Regions from separate parts of the Pseudomonas sp. LR2-20 genome, predicted to be linked through region 1. Evidence: predicted binding sites of a transcription regulator. Region 1 holds the regulator's gene; each other region holds the start of a gene.
What was found. Region 1 encodes FliA, which starts transcription of late flagellar genes. Its sites were predicted from a motif close to CTAAAGTTTNNNNNNNNNNNGCCGNTAA; they were not measured.

Region 1 (8,091 bases):
GTGGTTGGCTGGAGCGCCCTGTGGATGGCGGCCGGCCTGCTGCTGATTGCCGCGGCCGACGTGCCATACCAGCTGTGGCAGACCCACAAGAAGCTGAAGATGACCAAGCAGGAGATCAAGGACGAGTACAAGGACAGCGAAGGCAAGCCTGAGGTCAAGCAGCGCATCCGTCAGTTGCAGCGAGAGGTGTCGCAGCGGCGCATGATGGCCGCCGTGCCCGAGGCCGATGTGATCATCACCAACCCGACGCACTATGCCGTGGCCCTGCAGTACGACCCCGAGAAGGGTGGGGTGGCGCCGCTGCTGGTGGCCAAGGGCACCGACTTCATCGCCTTGAAGATTCGCGAGATCGGCGTCGAGCACAAGGTGCAGATCCTTGAGTCGCCAGCCCTGGCGCGGGCGATCTACTACTCCACCGAGGTCGAGGGGGAAATCCCGGCGGGGCTGTACCTGGCGGTGGCACAGGTGCTGGCCTACGTGTTCCAGATCCGCCAGTACCGCGCTGGTAAAGGCAAGCGGCCGGAGCCGCTCAAGGGTGATCTGCCGATTCCGCCGGACTTGCGGCGCGACAATTGATTCGGGCCTGTACAGGCAACATAAATCCATAGCCGTACAAAGTTGGAAGGCTTCTTGCAAAGCCACGCCCAAGCGCCCCTTGGGCGTCAAAGTTTTGCATCAAGAGGACTCGCGGTGGATCGCACTCAGTTAATCAGCAACGCCCGCAACAACCTGGCCGGGCTCGGCCGGGGCAACCTGGGCGTGCCGTTGCTGCTGCTGGTGATGTTGGCAATGATGATGTTGCCGATACCGCCGTTCCTGCTCGACGTGTTCTTCACCTTCAACATCGCCCTTTCGATCGTCGTCCTGCTGGTCTGCGTGTACGCCCTGCGTCCATTGGATTTCGCCGCGTTCCCCACCATCCTGCTGGTGGCGACCTTGCTGCGCCTGGCGCTGAACGTGGCTTCCACGCGAGTGGTCATGCTTCATGGCCAGGAGGGCCACGGCGCTGCCGGTAAAGTGATCCAGGCCTTCGGCGAGGTGGTGATCGGCGGCAACTACGTGGTCGGTGCGGTGGTGTTCGCCATCCTCATGATCATCAACTTCGTGGTGGTCACCAAAGGTGCCGGGCGTATTTCCGAGGTGAGCGCACGCTTCACCCTCGACGCCATGCCTGGCAAGCAGATGGCCATCGACGCTGACCTCAACGCTGGCCTGATCGACCAGGCCCAGGCCAAGGCGCGCCGCGCCGAGGTGGCCCAGGAGGCCGAGTTCTACGGTTCGATGGACGGTGCCAGCAAGTTCGTCCGCGGTGACGCCATCGCCGGCCTGCTGATCCTGTTCATCAACCTGATCGGTGGCATGCTGATCGGTATGCTGCAACACAACATGTCGTTCAGCGATGCGGGCAAAGTTTACGCCTTGCTGACCATTGGTGACGGTTTGGTGGCGCAATTGCCATCACTGCTGCTGTCCACCGCTGCGGCGATCATGGTCACCCGAGCCTCGGGATCCGAGGACATGGGCAAACTGATCAATCGCCAGATGTTCGACTCGCCCAAGGCGCTGGGTGTGTCTGCGGCGCTGATGATCATCATGGGCCTGGTGCCGGGCATGCCGCACATCGCCTTCCTCAGCCTCGGCCTGCTGGCCGGGGGCGGTGCCTACCTGGTGTGGAAGAAGCAGCAGAAGGCCAAGCTCGACGCGCAGAAGGAGGCGCAGCGCCAGCAGGACCTGTTGCCGTCGCCGCAGCGCGCAATGGAAACCAAGGAGCTGGGCTGGGACGACGTGACGCCGATCGACATGATCGGTCTGGAAGTCGGCTACCGGCTGATTCCACTGGTCGACCGCAACCAGGGTGGCCAGCTGCTGGCGCGAATCAAGGGGGTGCGCAAGAAGCTGTCCCAGGACCTGGGCTTCCTCATGCCGACCGTGCATATCCGCGACAACCTCGACCTGCAGCCGAGCGCCTATCGCCTGACGCTGATGGGGGTGATCCTCGCCGAGGCCGATATCTACCCTGACCGCGAGCTGGCGATCAACCCGGGGCAGGTGTTTGGTGTGCTCAACGGCATCGCCGCGCGCGACCCGGCATTCGGCCTGGAGGCGGTGTGGATCGACGTCGGCCAGCGTGCCCAGGCGCAGTCGCTGGGGTACACCGTGGTCGATGCCAGTACCGTGGTAGCCACCCACCTCAACCAGATCCTGCAGAAGCACTGCCATGAGCTGATCGGCCACGAAGAGGTTCAGCAGCTGTTGCAGGTATTGTCCAAGGCTTCGCCTAAACTTGCAGAAGAGCTGGTGCCCGGTGTCATTTCCTTGTCGGGGCTGCTCAAGGTCCTGCAAGCATTGCTGTCCGAGCAAGTGCCGGTGCGTGACATTCGCAGTATTGCCGAGGCCATCGCCAACAATGCCGGCAAGAGTCAAGATACCGCCGCGCTGGTGGCGGCGGTGCGCGTCGGATTGTGTCGTGCCATTGTCCAAAGCATTGTCGGCGTTGAGCCCGAGCTGCCTGTGATCACCCTGGAGCCAAGGTTGGAACAGATCTTGCTCAATAGTTTGCAAAGGGCCGGGCAAGGTCAGGAAGACGGTGTTCTTCTTGAGCCGAGCATGGCCGAAAAGCTGCAGCGTTCGTTGATCGACGCCTGCCAGCGCCAGGAAATGCAAGGCCAGCCGGCCATTCTCCTGGTAGCTGGCCCGATCCGTGCCATGCTGTCGCGCTTCGGCCGCCTGGCTGTACCGAATTTGCATGTTCTGGCGTATCAGGAAATACCGGATAACAAGCAAGTCACCATCGTTGCCACAGTGGGCCCCAACGGCTGAGGTAGTGGGTTATGCAAGTCAAGCGTTTTTTCGCCGCCGATATGCGTCAGGCCATGAAGCTGGTCCGTGATGAGCTGGGCTCCGATGCCGCCATCATCGGCAACCGCCGCATCGCCGGTGGTGTCGAGCTGACCGCCGCGCTGGACTACAAGCTGTCCGCGCTGGCCCCACGCGTGCCCAATGCCGAGCTGGAAGAAGAGCTGCGCAAGACCCAGTCGCGCATTGCCACTGCCCAGGCCGAGCTGGACAACCGTGCCGAGGCCAGCGAAGGCAACCGCCAATTGTTCGCCGGCCAGTCGCTGACGGCGGCCGAGCCGCTGATCGAACCGCACGTCGATGTGCCGGCCCCGGCGCCTGCGCCGGCGCAGCCAGCCGTCGATCCGCGCCTGTTCGATGCCATGCGTTCGGAGCTGTCGGGCCTGCGCGAACTGCTCGAAGTGCAGCTCGGCTCGCTGGCCTGGAACCAGCTGCAGGGCAGCAAGCCGGCCCAGGCCAACCTTTGGCGTCGCCTGCAACGCATCGGCCTGTCCGGCCCGATCGCCCGCGAGCTGCTCGACCTCACCAACGAGATCGAAGAACCGCGCCAGGCTTGGCGGATGCTGCTGGCGCACCTGGCACGGATGATCGAAGTGCCTCAGGTCGAACCGATCGAAGAGGGGGGCGTGATCGCCATGGTCGGCCCGGCCGGCATGGGCAAGACCACCACCCTGGCCAAGCTGGCGGCGCGTTATGTGCTCAAGTACGGCCCGCAGAACTTGGCCCTGGTGAGCATGGACAGCTTCCGCATCGGTGCCCAGGAGCAGCTCAAGACCCTGGGGCGCATCCTTAACGTGCCCGTGACCTACGTCGATCCGGGCCAGTCGCTGGCAGCGGCGCTGGAGCCGCTGCTGCGCAAGCGCGTGGTGCTGATCGATACCGCCGGCCTGCAGGCCAGCGACCCGGCCCTGCGCATGCAACTGGAAACCCTGGCCGGACGGGGCATTGCCGCGAAGAACTACCTGGTGCTGGCCACCACCAGCCAGAAGCAGGTGCTGACCGCCGCCTACCACAGCTACAAGCGCTGCGGCCTGGCCGGCTGCATCCTGACCAAACTCGATGAAACGGCGAGCCTCGGCGACGTGCTGAGCCTGGCCATCAGTCATGAACTGCCCGTGGCCTACCTCACCGATGGTCCGCGCATTCCTGACGACCTGCACCTGCCGCGCCCGCACCAGTTGGTGACCCGCGCGGTGAACGTGCAGTTGCAGGACGAGCCCAGCGAAGAGGCGATGGCCGACATGTTCGCTGATCTCTACCACAACCCGCGGCGCGCGGGTTGAGGATGAAGCGTATGCAAAGTACCTACATTCCGGGGCTGGCAGTGTCGCCCCGCGTGTGGCTTGGGTCCAAGCGAGACAAGGTAAACAACGAACATGGGTAGCATGCATCCCGTACAGGTGATCGCCGTCACTGGTGGCAAAGGTGGCGTCGGCAAGACTAACGTTTCAGTGAACTTGTCCCTGGCGCTGGCCGAGCTCGGCCGTCGGGTGATGTTGCTGGACGCCGACCTTGGCCTGGCCAATGTCGACGTGTTGCTGGGCCTTACCCCGAAACGCACCCTGGCTGATGTCATCGAAGGGCGCTGCGAGCTGCGTGATGTGCTGTTGCAGGGGCCGGGCGGTGTGCGCATCGTGCCGGCTGCCTCGGGTACCCAGAGCATGGTGCACCTGGCACCGGCCCAGCATGCCGGGCTGATCCAGGCGTTCAGCGAGATCGGCGACAACCTCGACGTGCTGGTGATCGACACCGCTGCGGGTATTGGTGACTCGGTAGTCAGCTTTGTTCGCGCAGCCCAGGAAGTGCTGCTGGTGGTGTGCGACGAGCCTACCTCGATCACCGACGCCTACGCGCTGATCAAGCTGCTCAACCGCGACTACGGCATGAACCGTTTCCGCGTGCTGGCCAACATGGCCCAGAGCCCGCAGGAAGGGCGCAACCTGTTCGCCAAGTTGACCAAGGTCACCGACCGCTTCCTCGACGTCGCCCTGCAATACGTCGGCGCCGTGCCGTACGACGAGAGCGTGCGCAAGGCCGTGCAGAAGCAGCGCGCGGTGTATGAGGCGTTCCCGCGCTCCAAGTGCGCCCTGGCCTTCAAGGCCATCGCGCAGAAAGTCGACAGCTGGCCGCTGCCCGCCAACCCGCGCGGGCATCTTGAGTTCTTCGTCGAACGCCTGGTGCAACCCACCAGCGCAGGGCCCGTGCTATGAACGCGAGCGGCTTCAAGATGTACAGCAAGGCGTCGAAAGACGCCCAGTTCGAGCTGGTGGAACGCTACGCGCCGCTGGTCAAGCGCATTGCCTACCACCTGCTGGCACGCCTGCCCGCCAATGTTCAGGTCGAGGACCTGATCCAGGCCGGCATGATCGGCCTGCTGGAAGTGGCCAACAAGTATGACGCCAGCAAGGGTGCCAGCTTTGAAACCTACGCCGGCATCCGCATCCGCGGGGCGATGCTCGATGAGGTCCGCAAGGGCGATTGGGCACCGCGTTCGGTGCACCGCAATACGCGCATGGTCAGTGACGCGATGCGCGCCGTGGAAGCAAGAACCGGTCGCGACGCTAAAGATCATGAAGTTGCTGCCGAACTCCAGTTGAGTCTCGATGATTACTACGGGATCTTGAACGATACCTTGGGGAGCCGCCTGTTCAGTTTCGACGACCTGTTGCAGGACGGCGAGCACGAAGGGCTGCACGAGGACGGCGTCAGTGGCCAGATCGAGCCGTCGCGCGATCTGGAGGACGAGCGCTTCCAGGCTGCCCTGACCGATGCGATCGCCAACTTGCCGGAGCGTGAGCGGCTGGTGTTGGCGCTGTACTACGACGAAGAGCTGAACCTCAAGGAAATCGGTGAGGTACTGGGGGTCAGCGAGTCGCGTGTCAGCCAGTTGCACAGCCAGTGTGCCGCGCGCCTGCGCAGCCGCCTGGGGGAATGGCGGGCGCGTTGAGCCCGGGGGTCGTTGCAGTCGTTTTCCACGTGTTTTCCATGTTGCACCGAATTGAATGAATACGCGTGCTCGCAGCCGAGCGCGTTTGAGACTGCTTGGAGGTCTACTTGAACAAAGACATGAAAATCCTCATCGTTGACGACTTTTCGACGATGCGGCGGATCATCAAGAACCTGTTGCGTGACCTGGGCTTCACCAACACCGATGAAGCCGATGACGGCACTACCGCGCTGCCGATGCTCGAAAGCGGCCATTACGACTTCCTGGTGACCGACTGGAACATGCCCGGCATGTCCGGTATCGACTTGTTGCGCAAGGTGCGTGCCCACGATCGCCTGAAAAGCATGCCGGTGCTGATGGTGACCGCCGAAGCCAAGCGCGACCAGATCATCGAAGCGGCCCAGGCCGGGGTCAATGGTTACGTGGTCAAACCGTTCACCGCCCAGGTGCTCAAAGAAAAGATCGAGAAGATCTTCGAACGCGTCAACGGCTGAGTCACGTCAGGGGGGGCGCCATGGAATCAACACAGACGTCTTTGGGGGAGTTCGAGACGACCCTGAAGAAACATGCTCAGGAGCTGGTCGAGAGCCTGGAGCGGGGGCGCTTCGGCGAGGCGGTGCAGCTGATCCATCAGCTCAACCAGACCCGCGATCGCGGCCTGTATCAGGAAGTCGGCAAGCTCACCCGTGAGCTGCACAGCGCGATCGTCAGCTTCCAGATCGACCCGCGCATGCCGCAGGCCGAGGAAGTTTCGCAGATCACCGACGCCACCGAGCGCCTGTCCTACGTGGTCAAGCTCACCGAGGGCGCTGCCAACCGCACCATGGACCTGGTGGAGGAGAGCACCCCGGTGCTCAACGACCTGTCGGCCGAGGCACAAAGCTTGAGCGTCGACTGGCAGCGCTTCATGCGCCGCGAAGTCGCAGCGCCGGAGTTTCGTGAGCTGGTCAAGCGCGTCGACAGTTTCCTGACGCACAGCGCCGAGGGGAACCGCAAGGTTGCCGGCCATCTCAACGACATTCTGCTGGCCCAGGACTATCAGGACCTGACTGGCCAGGTGATCAAGCGCGTGACCGCGCTGGTGACCGAAGTGGAAAGCAATCTGCTCAAGCTCGTGCTGATGGCCAGTCAGGTCGACCGCTTTGCCGGTATCGAACATGACCACCAGCAGCTGCGCGCTGAAAAAGATCAAGAAAAACATCCGACTCGGGGTGAAGGTCCGCAGATTCATGCCGATAAGCGTGAAGACGTTGTGTCCGGTCAGGACGACGTCGACGATCTGCTGTCCAGCCTGGGTTTTTAAGGAGCACGTTTAATGAGCTTCGGCGCCGATGAAGAAATCCTTCAGGATTTCCTGGTAGAAGCCGGCGAAATTCTTGAGCAACTGTCCGAGCAACTGGTCGAGCTGGAAAGCCGGCCCGACGATGCCGACCTGCTCAATGCGATCTTTCGCGGTTTCCACACTGTAAAAGGGGGCGCCGGCTTCCTTCAGCTGAACGAGCTGGTGGAGTGCTGCCACATCGCTGAGAACGTGTTCGACATCCTGCGCAAAGGTGAGCGCCGGGTCGACGCGGAACTGATGGATGTGGTGCTCGAGGCGCTGGATACGGTCAACAGCATGTTCGGCCAGGTGCGTGAGCGCAGTGAAGTGACCCCGGCCACTCCGGAGCTGCTGGCGGCCTTGTCGCGCCTGGCGGAGCCTGCCAGCGCCGACGCCCCGGCCGCGGTGGTCGAAGCTGCGCCGGAGCCTGTGGCGGCAGAGGCGGACATCACCGACACCGAGTTCGAACAACTGCTCGACTCGCTCGACGCGGTCAAGGCCGAAGCGGCCGCCTTCGACGCGCAGCTGCAGGGCGAGACCCTGAGCGGCTCGGGTGACGAGATCACCGACGCCGAGTTCGAATCGCTGCTCGACCAGTTGCATGGCAAGGGCCAGTTCTCGCCTGAAGTGGCCGCCGCCGAAGCGGTGGTCGACGCCAGTGCGCCTGTGAGCGACGAGATCACCGACGAAGAATTCGAGTCGTTGCTGGACCAGTTGCACGGCAAGGGCACCTTCCAGGCCGATGCCTTGCCAGCTGCCGCAGTTGCAGTGGAAAGCGCTGCCGCGCCAGCCAGTGGTGACGAGATCACCGAGCACGAGTTCGAAGCGCTGCTCGACCAGCTGCACGGCAAGGGCAAGTTCACCGGTGAGGCTGCCGTTGCCCAGGCGCCTGCCGCCGTGGCCGCGCCGGTTGCAGAAAAGGCTGAAAGCAAGCCGGTCGCCAGGCCTGCTGCTGCCCCGGCCGCTG
Region 2 (8,091 bases), 2.9 Mb from region 1:
CGCATTTGCCACACTGGCTGGCGACATTGGTCGCGGCTCGGACTTCCTTGTAACTGCAGCATCCTTCATAGATCGCATCGCGGATCTGTCCGTCGGTGACGCCGACACAAAGACACACATACATAGAGGCTGACCATCGCGGGTTGAGTCGATGGGGTGGAGCTTAATGTTAATGAGAATGCTTGTCAAAGGACTTTCTGAAAGGGCCGTCCTTGAGCGACCGACGGTTGCATTCGGCCTGTCACCGGAAGCCGTGTATGATGGGCGGCCTTTGTTGGATGTCGGGCAAGCCTGCTTGGCCCGGCAAACGGTTTTCCACTCTCACTAGGAGATTGCAATGAGCGTACTCGTTGGCAAACAAGCCCCCGACTTCACCGTCCCAGCCGTTCTGGGCAACGGCGAGATCGTCGACAGCTTCAACCTGGCTTCGGCCATCAAGGGCAAGTACGGCCTGGTGTTCTTCTACCCACTGGACTTCACCTTCGTCTGCCCGTCCGAGCTGATCGCCCTGGACAACCGCATTCCTGATTTCCAGGCGCGCAACGTTGAAGTGATCGGCGTTTCGATCGACTCGCACTTCACCCACAACGCCTGGCGTAACACCCCGGTCAACGCCGGTGGTATCGGCCAGGTCAAGTACACCCTGGCAGCCGACATGACCCACGAAATCTGCAAGGCCTACGACGTCGAGTCCGAAGGCGGCGTAGCCTTCCGTGGCGCCTTCCTGATCGACACCAACGGCGTTGTCCGTTCGCAGATCGTCAACGACCTGCCACTGGGCCGCAACATGGACGAGCTGCTGCGTCTGGTCGACGCCCTGCAATTCCACGAAGAGCACGGCGAAGTCTGCCCAGCCAACTGGAAGAAAGGCGACCAGGGCATGACCGCTTCGCCAGAAGGCGTTGCTGCTTACCTGAGCGAGAACGCTGGCAAGCTGTAATCGCCACGCGCATGAAAAAACCGGCCCATGTGGCCGGTTTTTTTGTGCCGTCCTGGGCCGGCCTCTTCGCGGGCAATTGGGGCGCCGAACCGCCGCTCCGACTTGCCCGCGAAGCTTTTCAGGTCAGTCGTTGAAGTCGCGCCAGCCGCCCATTTCCTTCCAGCGGTTGACGATGCCGCAGAACAGCTCGGCAGTCTTCTCGGTGTCGTAACGCGCCGAGTGCGCCTCACGGCCGTCGAAGTCGATGTCGGCGCTCTGGCAGGCCCGCGCCAGCACGGTCTGGCCATAGGCAAGACCAGCCAGGGTCGCGGTGTCGAAGCTGGAGAACGGGTGGAACGGGTTACGCTTGATATCGTTACGCGTTACCGCTGCATTGAGGAAGCCAAGGTCGAAGCTGCTGTTGTGGCCGACCAGGATCGCCCGTTTGCAGCCGTTGGCCTTCAGCGCCTTGCGCACACCGCGGAAAATGTCGGTGAGCGCGCTCTCCTCGCTCACCGCCATGCGCAGCGGGTGGTCCAGCTTGATGCCGGTGAACTCCAGTGCGGCCGCCTCGATATTGGCTCCTTCGAACGGCTCGACCCGGTAGAAGTAGGTGTGCTCGGGGAACAGGAAGCCCTTCTCGTCCATGCCGATGGTCACTGCGGCAATTTCCAGCAGGGCGTCAGTGGCGCTGTTGAAGCCGCCGGTCTCGACATCCACCACTACCGGCAGATAGCCACGGAAGCGTTCGGCCATGGGGTGGCGCGAACCGCTGCCGACCTGACCGTCCTGGTCGTCTTCGTAGAGGTCTTCGCTCACGCGTTGTCCTCCAGCAGGCGCCAGCGCAGTTTCTCACCGGCGCGCAGCGGGATCACGGTCTGCTCGCCAAACGGCAGGCTGTCCGGGGCGGTCCATTCTTCACGGACCAGGGTGATGCTGTCGGTGTTCGCCGGCAGGCCATAGAAAGCCGGGCCGTGCAGGCTGGCGAAGCCTTCCAGCTTGTCCAGCGCATTGCGCTGCTCGAACGCCTCGGCGTACATCTCGATGGCGGCGTAGGCGGTGTAGCAGCCGGCGCAACCGCAGGCGGCTTCCTTGGCGTGACGGGCGTGGGGTGCCGAATCGGTGCCGAGGAAGAACTTCGGGTTGCCGCTGGTGGCCGCATCCAGCAGCGCCACCTGGTGGGTGTTGCGCTTGAGGATCGGCAGGCAATAGAAGTGCGGGCGGATACCACCGACCAGCATGTGGTTGCGGTTGTACAGCAGGTGCTGGGCAGTGATGGTGGCGCCGACGTTGGCCGGAGCCTCGGTGACGAACTGCGCGGCGTCACCGGTGGTGATGTGTTCGAACACCACTTTCAGGGTCGGGAAGCGCTCGACCAGGCGGCGCATGTGCTCGTCGATGAAGCGCTTTTCGCGATCGAACACGTCGATCTCGCTGCGGGTCACTTCACCGTGCACCAGCAGCGGCATGCCGACTTCTGCCAGCGCCTCGATGGCCGGGAAGATGTTGTCGATGCTGGTGACGCCCGAATCGGAGTTGGTGGTGGCACCGGCCGGGTACAGCTTGGCGGCGTACACGATCCCGCTGGCCTTGGCCGCGCGGATGTCCTCGGGGCTGGTGCGGTCGGTGAGGTACAGCACCATCAGCGGTTCAAAACGGCTGCCAGCCGGGCGGGCCGCAAGGATGCGCTCGCGGTAGGCACCGGCTTCGACGGCATTGCGTACCGGCGGAACCAGGTTGGGCATGATGATGGCACGGGCGAAAGTACGCGCCACATCGCCAACGGTATGGGGCAGGACGGCACCATCGCGCAGATGGATGTGCCAGTCGTCGGGACGCAGGAGGGTCAGGCGATCGGACATTGGGAATTCCAGGCGGGTCGAACTCAGGCCCCAATGCTACCGGAAAACCCCGGTCCGAGCACGGCTATCAAGTTTTCCGGCAAGCGCCCGATAGCCTGCCTGTAAGCCGTCAGAATTTGTGGAGCCGCCCGTGCGCCAGCGTTACCTAGCCCTGTTGACCCTTGTCGCCAGCCTGCCGGCCGGTGCACTGACCTTCCAGACCCGCATGGAAAATGTCGCCTGGAAAGTCGAGGGTGACCAGTTCGAATGCCGCCTGATCCAGCCGATCGACGGTTTCGGCAGCGGCGAGTTCGTGCGCAAGGCGGGTGAGCAGCCGGTGTTCCAGTTGCGCTCGCACAGCAATGTGCTGGGTGCAGGTTCGGCCACCTTGCTGGCGGCCGCTGCCCCTTGGCAGCCGGGCCGCGGTGATGTGAACCTCGGTGCCGTACGCATGGCGCGCAGCGGGGTGCTGTTCAGCTCGTCGCAGAGCCAGGCCAGCCGCCTGATCAATGGCTTGCTCGATGGCCGCAGCACGGTCGTGCGCAACTACACCGGCGAAGGCGGGCGGGTGATGGAGGTTCGGGTGTTGCCGGTCAGCTTCGCCAAGGCGTATAGCGACTATCAGGCCTGTGCCAGCAAGATGCTGCCGATGAACTATGACCAGGTGCGCCAGACCCAGGTTGGCTTCCCGGGCGGAGGCTACGATCTTGATGCCGATGCCCGTGCACGGCTGGATGTGATCCTTGATTACCTCAAGGCCGACCCTTCGGTGAACCACATCGAACTCAACGGCCATTCCGACAACAGTGGCAATCGCCTGACCAATCGTGACACGTCGCGGCGTCGAGCGTTGGCCGTTGCCGATTACTTCAAGGCCCATGGTGTGCCGGAAGAACAGATTGTCGTGCGCTTCCATGGCGAGCGCTATCCGCTGGTGAAGAACAACAGCCCGGCCAATCGTGCGCGTAACCGGCGGGTGAATATCGAACTGGACAGGGTGGCGCAGGTGGAGAAGCCGGCTGCTCAGGCGGTGCAGCAAGCTGCGCCTGTGACACCGCCTGCAGCTGGAGTGCCGGCTCCGGGTGCGGGTGCGTCCGCGCCGGGGGCGAAGGCGCTCTGATTTTAAGGCAGCTTTTTGAGGTGGCCGCCTGTTGTGGGGCTTGGGGGGGCATCAGGGCCACCAAGTGCTTGCCGCGACATTTTCAGCGCCTGTCAGATCGAGCGCCGCCCGTGCGGCGCATCGCGAGCTGCGCTCGCTCCTACGTTTGTTTCGGGCCAGTAATGCCAGTGACAGGCGCGCGCGACCGCCTGGTTTGTAAGACTTGATATCGAGTCAGGCGCCAAGGCGTTCGCGCGCAAATTCCCCAGGAATAACTGGCCAGAAACAAGCGTAGGAGCGAGCGCAGCTCGCGATGCGCCGCGCGGGCGGCGCTCGATCTGACAGGCGCTGGAGATGTTGTGGCAAGCACGTCGCCCCATCGACAGTTCCTGTCGCTTTGTCGTCAGAAGCTGTCGCCCCACTGTAAATTTATCCGCAACGCCGGTAGAATCGATCCCTTTCCGTACAACCCCGTGGAGTGATGGCATGGCGGACGTAAAAAAGGTCGTACTGGCGTATTCCGGCGGCCTTGATACTTCGGTGATTCTCAAGTGGCTGCAGGATACCTACAACTGCGAAGTGGTGACCTTCACCGCTGACCTGGGTCAGGGCGAAGAAGTCGAGCCGGCTCGCGCCAAAGCCCAGGCGATGGGCGTAAAAGAGATCTACATCGACGACCTGCGCGAAGAGTTCGTGCGTGATTTCGTCTTCCCGATGTTCCGCGCCAACACCGTCTACGAAGGCGAGTACCTGCTGGGTACCTCCATCGCCCGCCCGCTGATCGCCAAGCGCCTGATCGAAATCGCCAACGAAACCGGCGCCGATGCCATTTCCCACGGTGCTACCGGCAAGGGTAACGACCAGGTTCGCTTCGAGCTGGGTGCCTACGCCCTCAAGCCAGGCGTCAAGGTCATCGCCCCATGGCGCGAGTGGGACCTGCTGTCCCGCGAGAAACTGATGGACTATGCCGAGAAGCACGGTATCCCGATCGAGCGCCACGGCAAGAAGAAGTCGCCGTACTCGATGGACGCCAACCTGCTGCACATCTCCTACGAGGGCGGTGTCCTGGAAGATACCTGGACCGAGCACGAAGAAGACATGTGGCGCTGGAGCGTCTCGCCAGAGAACGCCCCGGACCAGGCTACCTACATCGAACTGACCTACCGCAATGGTGACATCGTCGCCATCGACGGCGTCGACATGACTCCGGCCACCGTGCTTGCCGAACTGAACCGCATTGGCGGCGCCAACGGTATCGGCCGTCTGGATATCGTCGAGAACCGTTATGTGGGCATGAAGTCCCGCGGCTGCTACGAAACCCCTGGCGGCACCATCATGCTCAAGGCCCACCGTGCCATCGAGTCGATCACCCTGGACCGCGAAGTCGCTCACCTGAAAGACGAGCTGATGCCGAAGTACGCCAGCCTGATCTACACCGGCTACTGGTGGAGCCCGGAGCGTCTGATGCTGCAGAAGATGATCGACGCTTCGCAGGTCAACGTTAACGGCGTTGTGCGCCTGAAACTGTACAAGGGCAACGTCATCGTGGTTGGCCGCAAGTCGGACGACTCGCTGTTCGATGCCAACATCGCGACCTTCGAAGAAGACGGCGGCGCCTACAACCAGGCCGATGCTGCTGGCTTCATCAAGCTCAATGCGCTGCGCATGCGCATCGCTGCCAACAAGGGCCGCGGGATGCTCTGAGCATCAGGCTGAATTGGCAAATGAACCCCGGCTCAGGTCGGGGTTTTTTTTTGCCTTCAGGGGCGTGCATCTGATCAATGCCCTTGGGATAAGTCCTCAGGCAAGCGGGTGGTCGACAGCACGACGCATTGATGTAGATCCATATTGCACAAGCGCCACTGCCTGTTCTCGGTATGCGGCTGGGCAATGGCTTGCATGAGGTGTTGTTGAATCAGTTTCTGCGCGTCAGGCCCGGAAAACATCATGGTTACCGTTTCTTGCGTGTCGGGACGCTCCGCTTGTTCGGTGGAGCTCTTCTGCTCGTCCGGGGGGGGCTTGTAAAAAGATTTGTAGTTGAAGTTCAGGGTGAGAAAGAACAGGGCAGTGAGGAAGAATGGAAACCCTACGAGGAACCATGTGTAGTACGTCTGACTCTTCTCGCTGAGAAAAGGCAAGGTTGCTAAAGCAGAAGCTTCGATGATGCCTGCGAAGATGGCGATTATTGTCAACGGAGCAACAGGTTGATTGTCGGTCATGTTATTGCCTCCTGCATATTCTGCTTATCAATAACCCACTGGCTGCCTCAACTAAATTGTGGAATTTTTCCGGGGGAGGGAATTTTTCAACGGGGTTGATGAAGCGCGCGATTCAATCATTTTTCATTCGCGTGCTCACAAGCACTTTCGCGAGGATTCTGTAAATTTTTTCTTGTAGGAAAATTCCCAAACCGACGTAGGGTTCATCTATTCGGCTATTTGTGCGGGGAATGAGTGCGCCATTGAGCGTTCTGCTCGGTTAAGGTGAGTCAGTCGTCAAAGCAAAATAACGAATGATGGATATCGCATGAATAAAGTCCTTATCGTGGATGATCATCCGGTCATACGCTTGGCAGTGCGCATGCTGATGGAGCGGCATGGGTACGATGTTGTCGCGGAAACCGACAACGGCATAGCGGCCTTGCAGCTCACTCGCGAACACCTTCCCGATGTTGTCGTACTCGATATCGGCATCCCCAAACTCGACGGCTTGGAGGTCATTGCCCGCATGGCAGCGGCCAGCCCTGGCAGCCGTGTCCTGGTGCTGACTTCCCAGGCCCCTGGGCATTTCTCCATGCGCTGCATGCAGGCGGGAGCTTCAGGCTACGTGTGCAAGCAGCAGGAACTCACCGAACTGCTCAGTGCCATCAAGGCTGTGCTCTCTGGTTACAGTTATTTCCCGAACCAGGCATTGCACAAGTCGCGTGGCCGGGTGGGGGGCACTAGCGAGGCGGAAATGGTTGATCGTCTGTCGACAAGGGAGATGATGGTGCTGCAGCAGCTTGCACGGGGGCGGTCCAACAAGGAGATTGCCGATAGCATGTTCCTCAGCAACAAGACGGTCAGCACCTACAAGACCCGCCTGCTACTGAAACTGAATGCCCACTCCCTGGTGGACCTGATCGAACTGGCCCGGCGGCATGGCCTGAACTGAACCTGCAATGCACCAAGCCTCCGTTAGGAGGCTTGCTGCGAGGTTACAGGTCGTAGTCGAAATCGGCGAGTTGCCGTTGCAGGCGCCGCTCTTCGAGGAGGTTGTCTATGGTGCGACGCTTGCTCAGGTTGGTCTTAGCGGTTTCCACCTGGGGCTCCGCTTCGTCGTCAGCGGTGGCAAAGTCATCTTCGATCGACAGGTCGTCTTTATCGGTACTCATGAGTCGCTCCAAGCCAAAGGGCCATTGGCCGTCCTTATAGCGAGAAAGCGAAGTCTGGTAAAAAAGATTTTTTCAATCGCAATGCAGCTGTTTTTACTATTGGCTCAATCGTCGGAGGTCTTGTGCTTGTATTCGCAAAGGTCTTCGATGCGGCAGCTGCCGCAGCGCGGCTTGCGTGCCTGGCAAACGTAGCGGCCATGCAGGATGAGCCAGTGGTGGGCGTCGAGCAGGTAATCCTTGGGGACGAACTTGAGCAGTTTCTTCTCGACTTCGAGCACGGTCTTGCCAGGTGCGATGCCAGTGCGATTGCTGACCCGGAAGATGTGCGTGTCCACAGCCATGGCGGGCTGGCGGAAGGCAGTGTTGAGCACCACGTTGGCGGTCTTGCGGCCAACGCCCGGTAACGCCTCCAGTGCTTCGCGGGTCTGTGGGACCTCGCCGCCATGGCGCTCGATCAACAGGCGGCAGGCCTCGATGACATTCTTGGCCTTGCTGTTGTAGAGACCGATGGTCTTGATGTATTCACTCAGCCCCGCGACACCAAGTGCATAGATGGCTTGCGGCGTATTGGCGACCGGGAACAGGCGCGCGGTGGCCTTGTTGACGCCAACATCGGTGGACTGAGCGGAAAGCGTCACGGCAACCAGCAACTCGAAAGGGGTGGTGTAAGCCAATTCCGTTTTCGGATCGGGATTGTCTTCGTGCAGCCTGCGAAAAATCTCCAGGCGTTTGGCGGCATTCATGGGGTCAACGCTTTCCTTGACGACGTGTGAGGGTGGGGCGTAGCCAATTGTACAAGGCCAGCAGCGCGCCGAGCAGCAGCAGCGCACCTGATGGCAGGTTGGCCAGGTGCATGCCA
Region 3 (8,091 bases), 2.5 Mb from region 1:
GCGGCGCTGCGGCTGCTCGATCAGGTTGAGCACCGGGCACTTGGCATTGGCCTCGGCCTCGTCATCGAAGTACAGACGCGTGTGCAGGTGGATGTTGATCCCCCGGGCAAACAGGCTGATGTTGATGTGCGGCGCCATCGGCACGCCTGCAGCGTTGTTCACTACCCCTGGCTTGACCGTGTGCGCGGTCCACTCGCCGGCATCGAAGGTGGTGGCGGTGCGGCCGAAGCTGTTGAAGGCGTTTTCCAGGTTGTAGGCATCCTGATACTGGCCGTTGGCATCGGCCTGCCACAGCTCCAGGAACGAGTCACGCACCAGATGCCCGTTGCCGTCATACACGTGACCGATCAGCAGGATGTGCTCGCCGGCAGCGTCCGGCTTGGCCAGGCGGTTCCAGATTTCCTGGTCGCGGGTCGGGTTGCCGGCCGCTTCCAGGGCCAGGCCGATGTGCACGTAGGGGCCGGCGGTCTGCGAGGGGGTTTCCGGCAGCAGTTCGATTGGCATGGCGGGGTCCTCAGCAGTTTTCGAAGTGGGTCTTGCGCTGGCCGCGCAGCACGATGTCGAAGCGATACGCCAGGCAGTCCATCGGGTTGGCATTGCTCATGTCGAGCTTGGCGATCAACTGCTGCACGGCTTGCGGATTGGCGATCGACTTGACGATCGGGCACATCGGGATCAGCGGGTCACCCTCGAAGTACAGCTGGGTGATCAGCTTGGTGGCGATCGCAGGGCCGCTGATGGCGAAATGGATGTGCGCCGGGCGCCAGTCGTTCGGCCCGTTGCGCCATGGGTACGGGCCCGGTTTGATGGTGCGGAAGCTGTAGTAGCCGTCGCGGTCGGTCAGGCAGCGGCCGACACCACCGAAGTTCGGATCAAGCGGCGCCAGGTAACGGTCGTTCTTGTGGCGGTAACGGCCGCCGGCGTTGGCTTGCCACATCTCCACCAGGGTGTTCGGCACAGGCTTGCCGTACTGGTCGACGACGCGGCCGGCAACGATGATGCGCTCGCCGATCGGCAGGCCACCGTTGTTGAAGTTCAGCAGCAGGTCATGGTCATGGGCACCGAAGCCCAGGTGGGAAAAGTCCGGGCCGGTGGTTTCGCTGATCGACTGCGGGATGCTGACCAGTGCCTGGCGCGGTGAGCGGGCAATGGAAGTCTTGTAGTCGGGCGTCAGGGCCTTCGGGTGCCAGTTGCGATCACGGATCACAAAGCGGCTGTTGTCCTGGGCGGGCATGCCGGATTCCTCTCTTGGAATTATGAGAACGCCTGTACACGGCAGGCGGACTTGCAGTTTCAGATAGGTCGCGCGTGATGAATATTGAAATCAGCCACCCAATACATAACCTAATGGTTATGTATTAGTGCCTTTGGCTGGGGTGATCTAGTATTTATCCCCATGTTTCACGCTCTGGAGAGCACCTCATGGAATGGCGAAAAGGCCGACGCAGCGACAACGTGGTCGATGCCCGTGGCGAAGGCGGCGGCGGCGGTATGCGCTTTGGCGGCGGCAAGGGCCTGGGGCTTGGCGCAGTGCTGCTGATCGTCGGCATCGGCTGGCTCACCGGCCAGGACCCGCTGCAGATCCTTGGCCAGCTCGCCGGGCAGATGGACCAGCAGCAACAGCAGGCTGCGCCGAATGGCGCCGGCGGCAAGGCGCCACCGGCCAATGACGAACAGGCTCAGTTCGTTGCCTCGATCCTGGGTGACACCGAGGATACCTGGAAGGCCCTGTTCGCTCAGGCTGGCAAGCAATACCGCGATCCCAAACTGGTGCTGTTCAGCGGCCAGGTGAACTCCGCCTGCGGCTTTGCTTCTGCGGCGGTCGGGCCGTTCTACTGCCCGGCGGACCAACGGGTCTACCTGGACATGTCGTTCTTCCGCGAGATGGAAACCCGCTTCGCTGCGGCCGGCGACTTCGCCCAGGCCTACGTGATCGCCCACGAGATCGGCCACCACGTGCAGACCTTGCTGGGTGTGTCGGCCAAGGTCGATGCTGCGCGGCGTGGCGGCCAGCGCATGGAAGGCGACAACGGCCTGCTGGTGCGCCAGGAGTTGCAAGCTGACTGCCTGGCCGGGGTGTGGGCGTATCAGGCGCAGAAGCGGCTGAACTGGCTGGAGCCTGGCGATGTCGAGGAGGCACTGAACGCGGCCAATGCCATTGGTGATGACCGGCTGCAGCAGCAGGGCCAGGGGCGCGTGGTGCCCGACTCCTTCACCCATGGCACCTCGGCGCAGCGGGTGCGCTGGTTCAAGGCCGGCTTTGCCCAGGGTAATGTGAACAGCTGCGATACCTTCAGCGCACGTAGCCTTTGAGATCCTGGGCCGCTTTGCGGCTTCCACAAACTGGCGCAGCATCTGTGGCAGCCGTGCTTGCCGGCGATGGGCTGCCAAACAGCCTCCGCGATCTGCAAAAAGCAAACGTTTTCGCTAAGTTACAAATCAGCTGAAAAAGCGATTCAGCTTTCCGTTCGTCGTGCCGATAACAGCAGCACGAATCAGCGGGCTCCCAGAACAACAACGCCCTGCGATCGATGATCAAGTGAGCGAATGAATTTTCTGGAGAGCGTGCATGAACAGCTGGTTCGCCAACATCAGCGTCAACCTCAAACTCGGCCTGGGCTTCGGCCTGGTGCTGTTTCTAACTGGCCTGCTGGCCCTGACTGGCTGGACCAGCCTGGGCAGCCTGATCGACCGCAGCAACTGGATGGGCGACATCGGCCAGCTCAACAAGGACCTGACCGACCTGCGCGTGGCGCGCCTGCAGTACATGATCGCCAATGGCGATGACGCCGCTGCGGCCAACACCCAGGCCAAGCTCGACGCCTTCAGCAAGCAGCAGGAATACCTGGTCACCACCTTCACCAGCCCGGCCAACGTCGTGCTGCTCAAGGAGCTGGGGCAGACCATCAGCGAGTACAAGGTGTCGCTGAACAAGATGCGTGCCGGCTACAAGAGCTCGCTGGCCGCCCGTGACGCCATGAACGTGTCGGCGGCCAAGGCCGATGACGCCATGGAAACCCTCAGCCAGGACGTCATGTCCCGCCCCGAGGCTGACAGCGTGCGCCTGGCCCAGTACCAGCTGATCAGCAAGGCGCGCCAGCAACTGCTGCAAGTGCGCATCGATGTGCGCGGCTACATCGCCGACAACACCGCCGCCAACGAGCAGGCCGCCCTGCGTCAGCTGGACAGTGCGCTGGCCGACATCGACAACCTCAAGCGCCAGCTGCCCGCTGAAGCCACCCGCGTACAGCAATTCGAGCAGTCGGTGCTGGCCTACCGCGATGCCGTGCGCCAATTCCGCGATGCGGTCGCCGCGATCACCGTTGCCCGTGCGGAAATGACCGTGCAGGGTGCCGACATCGTCAAGCGCAGCGACGCGCTGTACAAGATCCAGCTCGAACGCCGCGACGCCGAGAGCACCCAGGCACGTAGCCTGCAGACCATCGCCACGCTGCTGGCGCTGCTGGCGGGCGTGATTGCCGCCGTGATCATCACCCGGCAGATCACCCGCCCGCTGCGCGACACCCTACAAGCCGTGGAACGCATTGCCGCTGGCGACCTGACCCATGAGCTGCGCGTCACTCGCCGCGACGAAATCGGCGTGCTGCAACAAGGCATCGCGCGCATGGGCACCACCCTGCGCGAGCTGATCAGCGGCATCCGTGACGGCGTCACCCAGATCGCCAGCGCCGCCGAAGAGCTGTCGGCAGTGACCGAGCAGACCAGTGCCGGCGCCAACAGCCAGAAGATCGAGACCGACCAGGTGGCTACCGCGATGCACGAAATGGCAGCCACCGTTCAGGAAGTGGCGCGCAACGCCGAGCAGGCTTCGCACGCGGCCACCGGTGCCGACGACGAGGCCCGTGCCGGTGACCGTGTGGTAGGCGAGGCAATCAGCCAGATCGAGCGCCTGGCCGCGGAAGTGCACCGTTCCACCGAGGCCATGAACCTGCTGCAGCAGGAAAGCCAGAAGATCGGCAGCGTGATGGACGTGATCAAGTCGGTGGCCGAGCAGACCAACCTGCTGGCGCTCAACGCCGCGATCGAGGCGGCCCGTGCCGGTGAAGCCGGCCGTGGCTTCGCCGTGGTTGCCGACGAAGTGCGTGGCCTGGCCCAGCGCACGCAGAAGTCAACCGAAGAGATCGAAGAGCTGGTGGCCAGCCTGCAGCACGGTACCCAGCAGGTGGCCAACGCCATGCAGGGCAGCCGCACGCTGACCGACAGCAGTGTCGAGCTGGCGCGCAAGGCAGGTGCTTCGCTGGAGAACATCACCGGCACGGTGTCGAGCATCCAGTCGATGAACCAGCAGATCGCTGCGGCGGCCGAGCAGCAGAGTGCGGTGGCTGAAGAGATCAGCCGCAGTATCCTGAACGTGCGAGATGTGTCGGAGCAGACCGCTGCGGCCAGTGATGAAACAGCCGCGTCCAGCGTCGAGCTGGCGCGCCTGGGTGGTCACCTGCAGATGCTGGTCAGCCAGTTCCGCGTCTGACCTTTAGATAGCATTCGCGGGGCAAGCCCGCTCCCACAGGATTACCGCTGCCTTCCGAAGAGCGGTGAACCTGTGGGAGCGGGCTTGCCCCGCGAATACGTCAGCTCCGCCAATGCAGAACTATTTAACGATCATCCCCACCCCACGCCCACGCGGATCCGAAGCGGTCTCAAGCTGCGCCCCGTTGACCCGGATCGCCTGGATATCGCCCATCTCCCAGCCCTGATCCTCCAGCACATAGCCCATCTTCTTCAGTTCATCAGCCACCGGACCGGTCAGCGGCGCGTAGCTGTCGAAGTAGATGGTGTCCTTGGGCAGCAACTGATGGTGCACACGTTGCGCCGCCACAGCCTTCTCCAGCGGCATGCCGTAGTCATACAGGTTGTTCATCACCTGGAAGATCGAGGTAAAGATTCGCGAACCACCCGGGGTACCGATCACCAGCTCGACCTTGCCGTCGCGGGTCATCAGGCTCGGGCTCATCGACGACAGCATGCGCTTGCCCGGCGCGATGGCGTTGGCGTCACCGCCAACCACGCCAAAGGCATTCGCTGCGCCCGGCTTGGCGCTGAAGTCGTCCATCTCGTCGTTGAGCAGGAAGCCCGCGCCCTTGACTACCACGCCGCTGCCGTAATCGAGGTTGAGGGTGTAGGTGTTGCTGACCGCGTTGCCCTGCTTGTCGACGATCGAGAAGTGCGTGGTCTGGTGTGGTTCCAGGCCTGGCTTGACCTTGTCAGTCTCGGAAATGGCTTTCGGGTTGACCTGCGCGGCACGCTTGGCCAGGTAGTCCTTGGCCACCAACTGCTCGACTGGCACTTGGGTGAAAGCCGGGTCGCCGAGGTAATCGGCACGGTCGGCGAACACACGCTTCTCGATCTCTGCCAGCAGGTGGATGTACTGCGCCGAGTTGTGCGCCACGCCCTTGAAGTCTGCCGCACGGTCTTCCTTGATGCCCAGCAGCTGGGCCAGGGCTACCCCGCCGGAGCTGGGCGGCGGCGCGGTGTAGACCACGTTGCCGCGCCAGCTCAGGGCCATCGGCTCGCGCCACACGGCCTTGTAGTCCTTGAGGTCTTCCTTGGTGATCAGGCCCTTGTCGGCCTGCATCTGCGCCACCAGCAGGTCGGCCGTCTTGCCCTGGTAGAACTCGCTCACGCCTTTGTCGGCAATACGCTCGAGGGTCTGGGCCATTTCCGGCTGTTTGAACAGCTCACCGACCTTCATGTTGCCGAAGTAATCGTTGAAGTTGGTCGCCGTCTTGAACATGCCCTGGGCATCGTTGCGGTACTGGTACTGCTTTTCGGCGACCTTGAAGCCGTTCTTCGCATAGCCGATGGCCGGGGTCAGCAGCTCGCTCCAGGGCAGCTTGCCGAATTTCTGATGAGCCTCCCACAGCCCCATCACCGTGCCAGGCACGCCGGCGGCGCGCACGCCGACCAGGCTCAGGTTCTCGATCACCTCGCCCTTGTCGTTCAGGTACATGTTGCGCGTGGCGGCCTTGGGCGCCACTTCGCGGTAGTCGAGGAAATACGGCTTGCCGTCGACGAACAGGGTCATGAAACCGCCGCCACCGATGTTACCCGCCTCGGGGTAGGTCACCGCCAGGGTGAACGCCGTCGCTACCGCAGCATCCACTGCGTTGCCGCCCTTCTTGAGAATATCGGCGGCTACCTGTGCACCATATTGATCGGGTGCGGCCACCGCGCCGCCTTCCAACGTGGCGGCATAAGCCGAGGAACAGCTCAGGATCGCGGCTGCCAGAGCCAGGTACTGGAACGGGACAATACGCATGACACTTCCTTGGTGTTGTTTTTGTTGAGCAGTCAGTAAGGCCGAAGCGCTCTGACTGTGCAATCAAACGTAGGAAGTTTCGCCGCCTGTGGACAGGATCTGTCGCGTTCAGGCAACTCAGCAAGCGTACATGGCCAGCTTGCGCTGGATGAAATCGAGGAAGCACTGGATGCGCAGGGCCAGCTGCGTGTTGCGGTAGTACACCGCGTGGATCGGCTGGCGATAGCCGTTGCTGGCCTCGCTCAGCAGCACCTTGAGGCGGCCGGCGCGGATGTCTTCGTGGGTCATGAAGTGCGACAGGGCGACAATGCCCTCCCCGGCCAGCGCCAGCTGACGCAGGGTCTCGCCACTGGAGGCGATCAGTGCCGGGCGGATACCCCAGCGGTCACCCTGGGCATGACGCAGAGGCCACTGGTTGAGCGACTCAGGTTGGCTGAAGCCGAGCAGGCAGTGGTTGTTCAGGTCTTCGACCTTTTCCGGCGTGCCGTAATGCTCCAGGTACTCCGGGCTCGCCAGCACCTGCACCGGGCTGCAGCCGAGCGAGCGGGCATGCAGACTGGAGTCGGCCAGTTCACCGATGCGGATGGCCACGTCGGTGCTCTGCTCCAGCAGGTCGATGATCAGGTCGTCGGTGTTGAGTTCCAGCTCGATGCCGGGGTACTGGCGACGGAACTCGCCGATCCACGGCAGGATGGCATGCAGCATGAACGGCGCTGCGGCGTTGATGCGCAGGCGCCCGGAGGGGGTCTGGCGATTCATCGACAGGCGCTCTTCCATCTCGTCCATCTGCTCCAGCACCAGGCGCGCGCGTTCGAGGAAGAAGCGCCCTTCTTCGGTGAGGTCCATGCGCCGGGTGGTGCGGTTGACCAGGGTGGTGCCGAGCTTGGCCTCCAGGCGTGACAGCGTGCGACTGACGGCCGACGGGGTCTGCCCCATCTGCTCGGCAGCGGCAGAGATCGAGCCGCAGTCGATGACGGCGACGAACACCTGGAGTTCTTCGGATCGGGTCTTCACTTGAGCGCCTGTGCTTGAACCATGCAGGGATTAGATAGCCTTGCCGAACACCTTGTCCAGATGCGCCTCATAAGCCGCCAACGCCGCCGGCACATCCGGGCGCTTCATCACATCCACCGCGAGGAAGGTCGGCAAGCCGGTCATGCCGAGGAACTGGTTGGCCTTGTGGAACGGGAAGTACACCGCATCCACACCTTTGCCCTCGAAGAAGTCCGTCGGGTCATCGAACGCCTGCTGCGGCGCGTTCCAGGTCAGCGACAGCATGTACTGCTTGCCGTGCACCAAGCCACCGCTGCCGTACTTCTGCGAGTGATCGGAACGGGTACGGCCATCGTTGGCGTAAAGGCTGCCATGGCCGGCGGTGAAGACATCGTCGATGTACTTCTTCACGGTCCACGGCGCGCCCATCCACCAGCCCGGCATCTGGTAGATGATCACGTCGGCCCAGAGGAATTTCTCCACTTCGGCCTGGGCGTCGTAACCACCGTCGATGAACGTCTGCTGCACATCGAAACCGGCACGGTCCAGGTGGGCCAGGGCGGCATCGTGGAGGGTCTGGTTGAGACGGCCGTCGGAGTGGGCGAACTGTTTGCCGCCGTTGAGCAGAAGGATCTTTTTCATGCTGGCCTCGAAGTTGTCGGTGGCGACCCGAGGCCTGAATGCCTGTGATCGCGTCATGAAGATGAGGCCGGCAGATTAGAGGTTCGCGGGCACGGGATACAGCCAGCACGGGGCAAAATACAATTGACCTTAAGTCAAAGATCGGAGAGACATTATTGCCTTAGAATCGTTTCACCAAC

Region 2: OCX61_RS21705 (flagellar protein MotY) is a predicted target of FliA. The motif match lies at 2,848-2,875, and genes of this name have one in related genera.
Region 3: OCX61_RS23325 (methyl-accepting chemotaxis protein) is a predicted target of FliA. The motif match lies at 2,456-2,483, and genes of this name have one in related genera.

The regions. Positions count from the first base shown of each region.
Region 1 is NZ_AP025944.1:1,690,417-1,698,507, forward strand. It holds gene flhB (flagellar biosynthesis protein FlhB) at 1-576, shown strand, start outside; gene flhA (flagellar biosynthesis protein FlhA) at 691-2,820, shown strand; gene flhF (flagellar biosynthesis GTPase FlhF) at 2,832-4,139, shown strand; gene fleN (flagellar synthesis regulator FleN) at 4,233-5,066, shown strand; gene fliA (RNA polymerase sigma factor FliA) at 5,063-5,803, shown strand; gene OCX61_RS07415 (chemotaxis response regulator CheY) at 5,923-6,297, shown strand; gene OCX61_RS07420 (protein phosphatase CheZ) at 6,318-7,106, shown strand; gene OCX61_RS07425 (chemotaxis protein CheA) at 7,119-8,091, shown strand, end outside.
Region 2 is NZ_AP025944.1:4,837,533-4,845,623, reverse strand. It holds gene OCX61_RS21725 (bacterioferritin-associated ferredoxin) at 1-124, opposite strand, end outside; gene OCX61_RS21720 (peroxiredoxin) at 338-940, shown strand; gene rnt (ribonuclease T) at 1,064-1,675, opposite strand; gene pyrC (dihydroorotase) at 1,735-2,781, opposite strand; gene OCX61_RS21705 (flagellar protein MotY) at 2,912-3,880, shown strand; gene OCX61_RS21700 (argininosuccinate synthase) at 4,346-5,563, shown strand; gene OCX61_RS21695 (hypothetical protein) at 5,638-6,078, opposite strand; gene OCX61_RS21690 (response regulator transcription factor) at 6,386-7,012, shown strand; gene OCX61_RS21685 (PA3496 family putative envelope integrity protein) at 7,056-7,232, opposite strand; gene nth (endonuclease III) at 7,337-7,975, opposite strand; gene OCX61_RS21675 (Rnf-Nqr domain containing protein) at 7,980-8,091, opposite strand, start outside.
Region 3 is NZ_AP025944.1:5,188,945-5,197,035, forward strand. It holds gene pcaG (protocatechuate 3,4-dioxygenase subunit alpha) at 1-504, opposite strand, end outside; gene pcaH (protocatechuate 3,4-dioxygenase subunit beta) at 515-1,234, opposite strand; gene ypfJ (KPN_02809 family neutral zinc metallopeptidase) at 1,423-2,313, shown strand; gene OCX61_RS23325 (methyl-accepting chemotaxis protein) at 2,570-4,489, shown strand; gene ggt (gamma-glutamyltransferase) at 4,610-6,277, opposite strand; gene OCX61_RS23335 (LysR family transcriptional regulator) at 6,395-7,291, opposite strand; gene mdaB (NADPH:quinone oxidoreductase MdaB) at 7,322-7,912, opposite strand.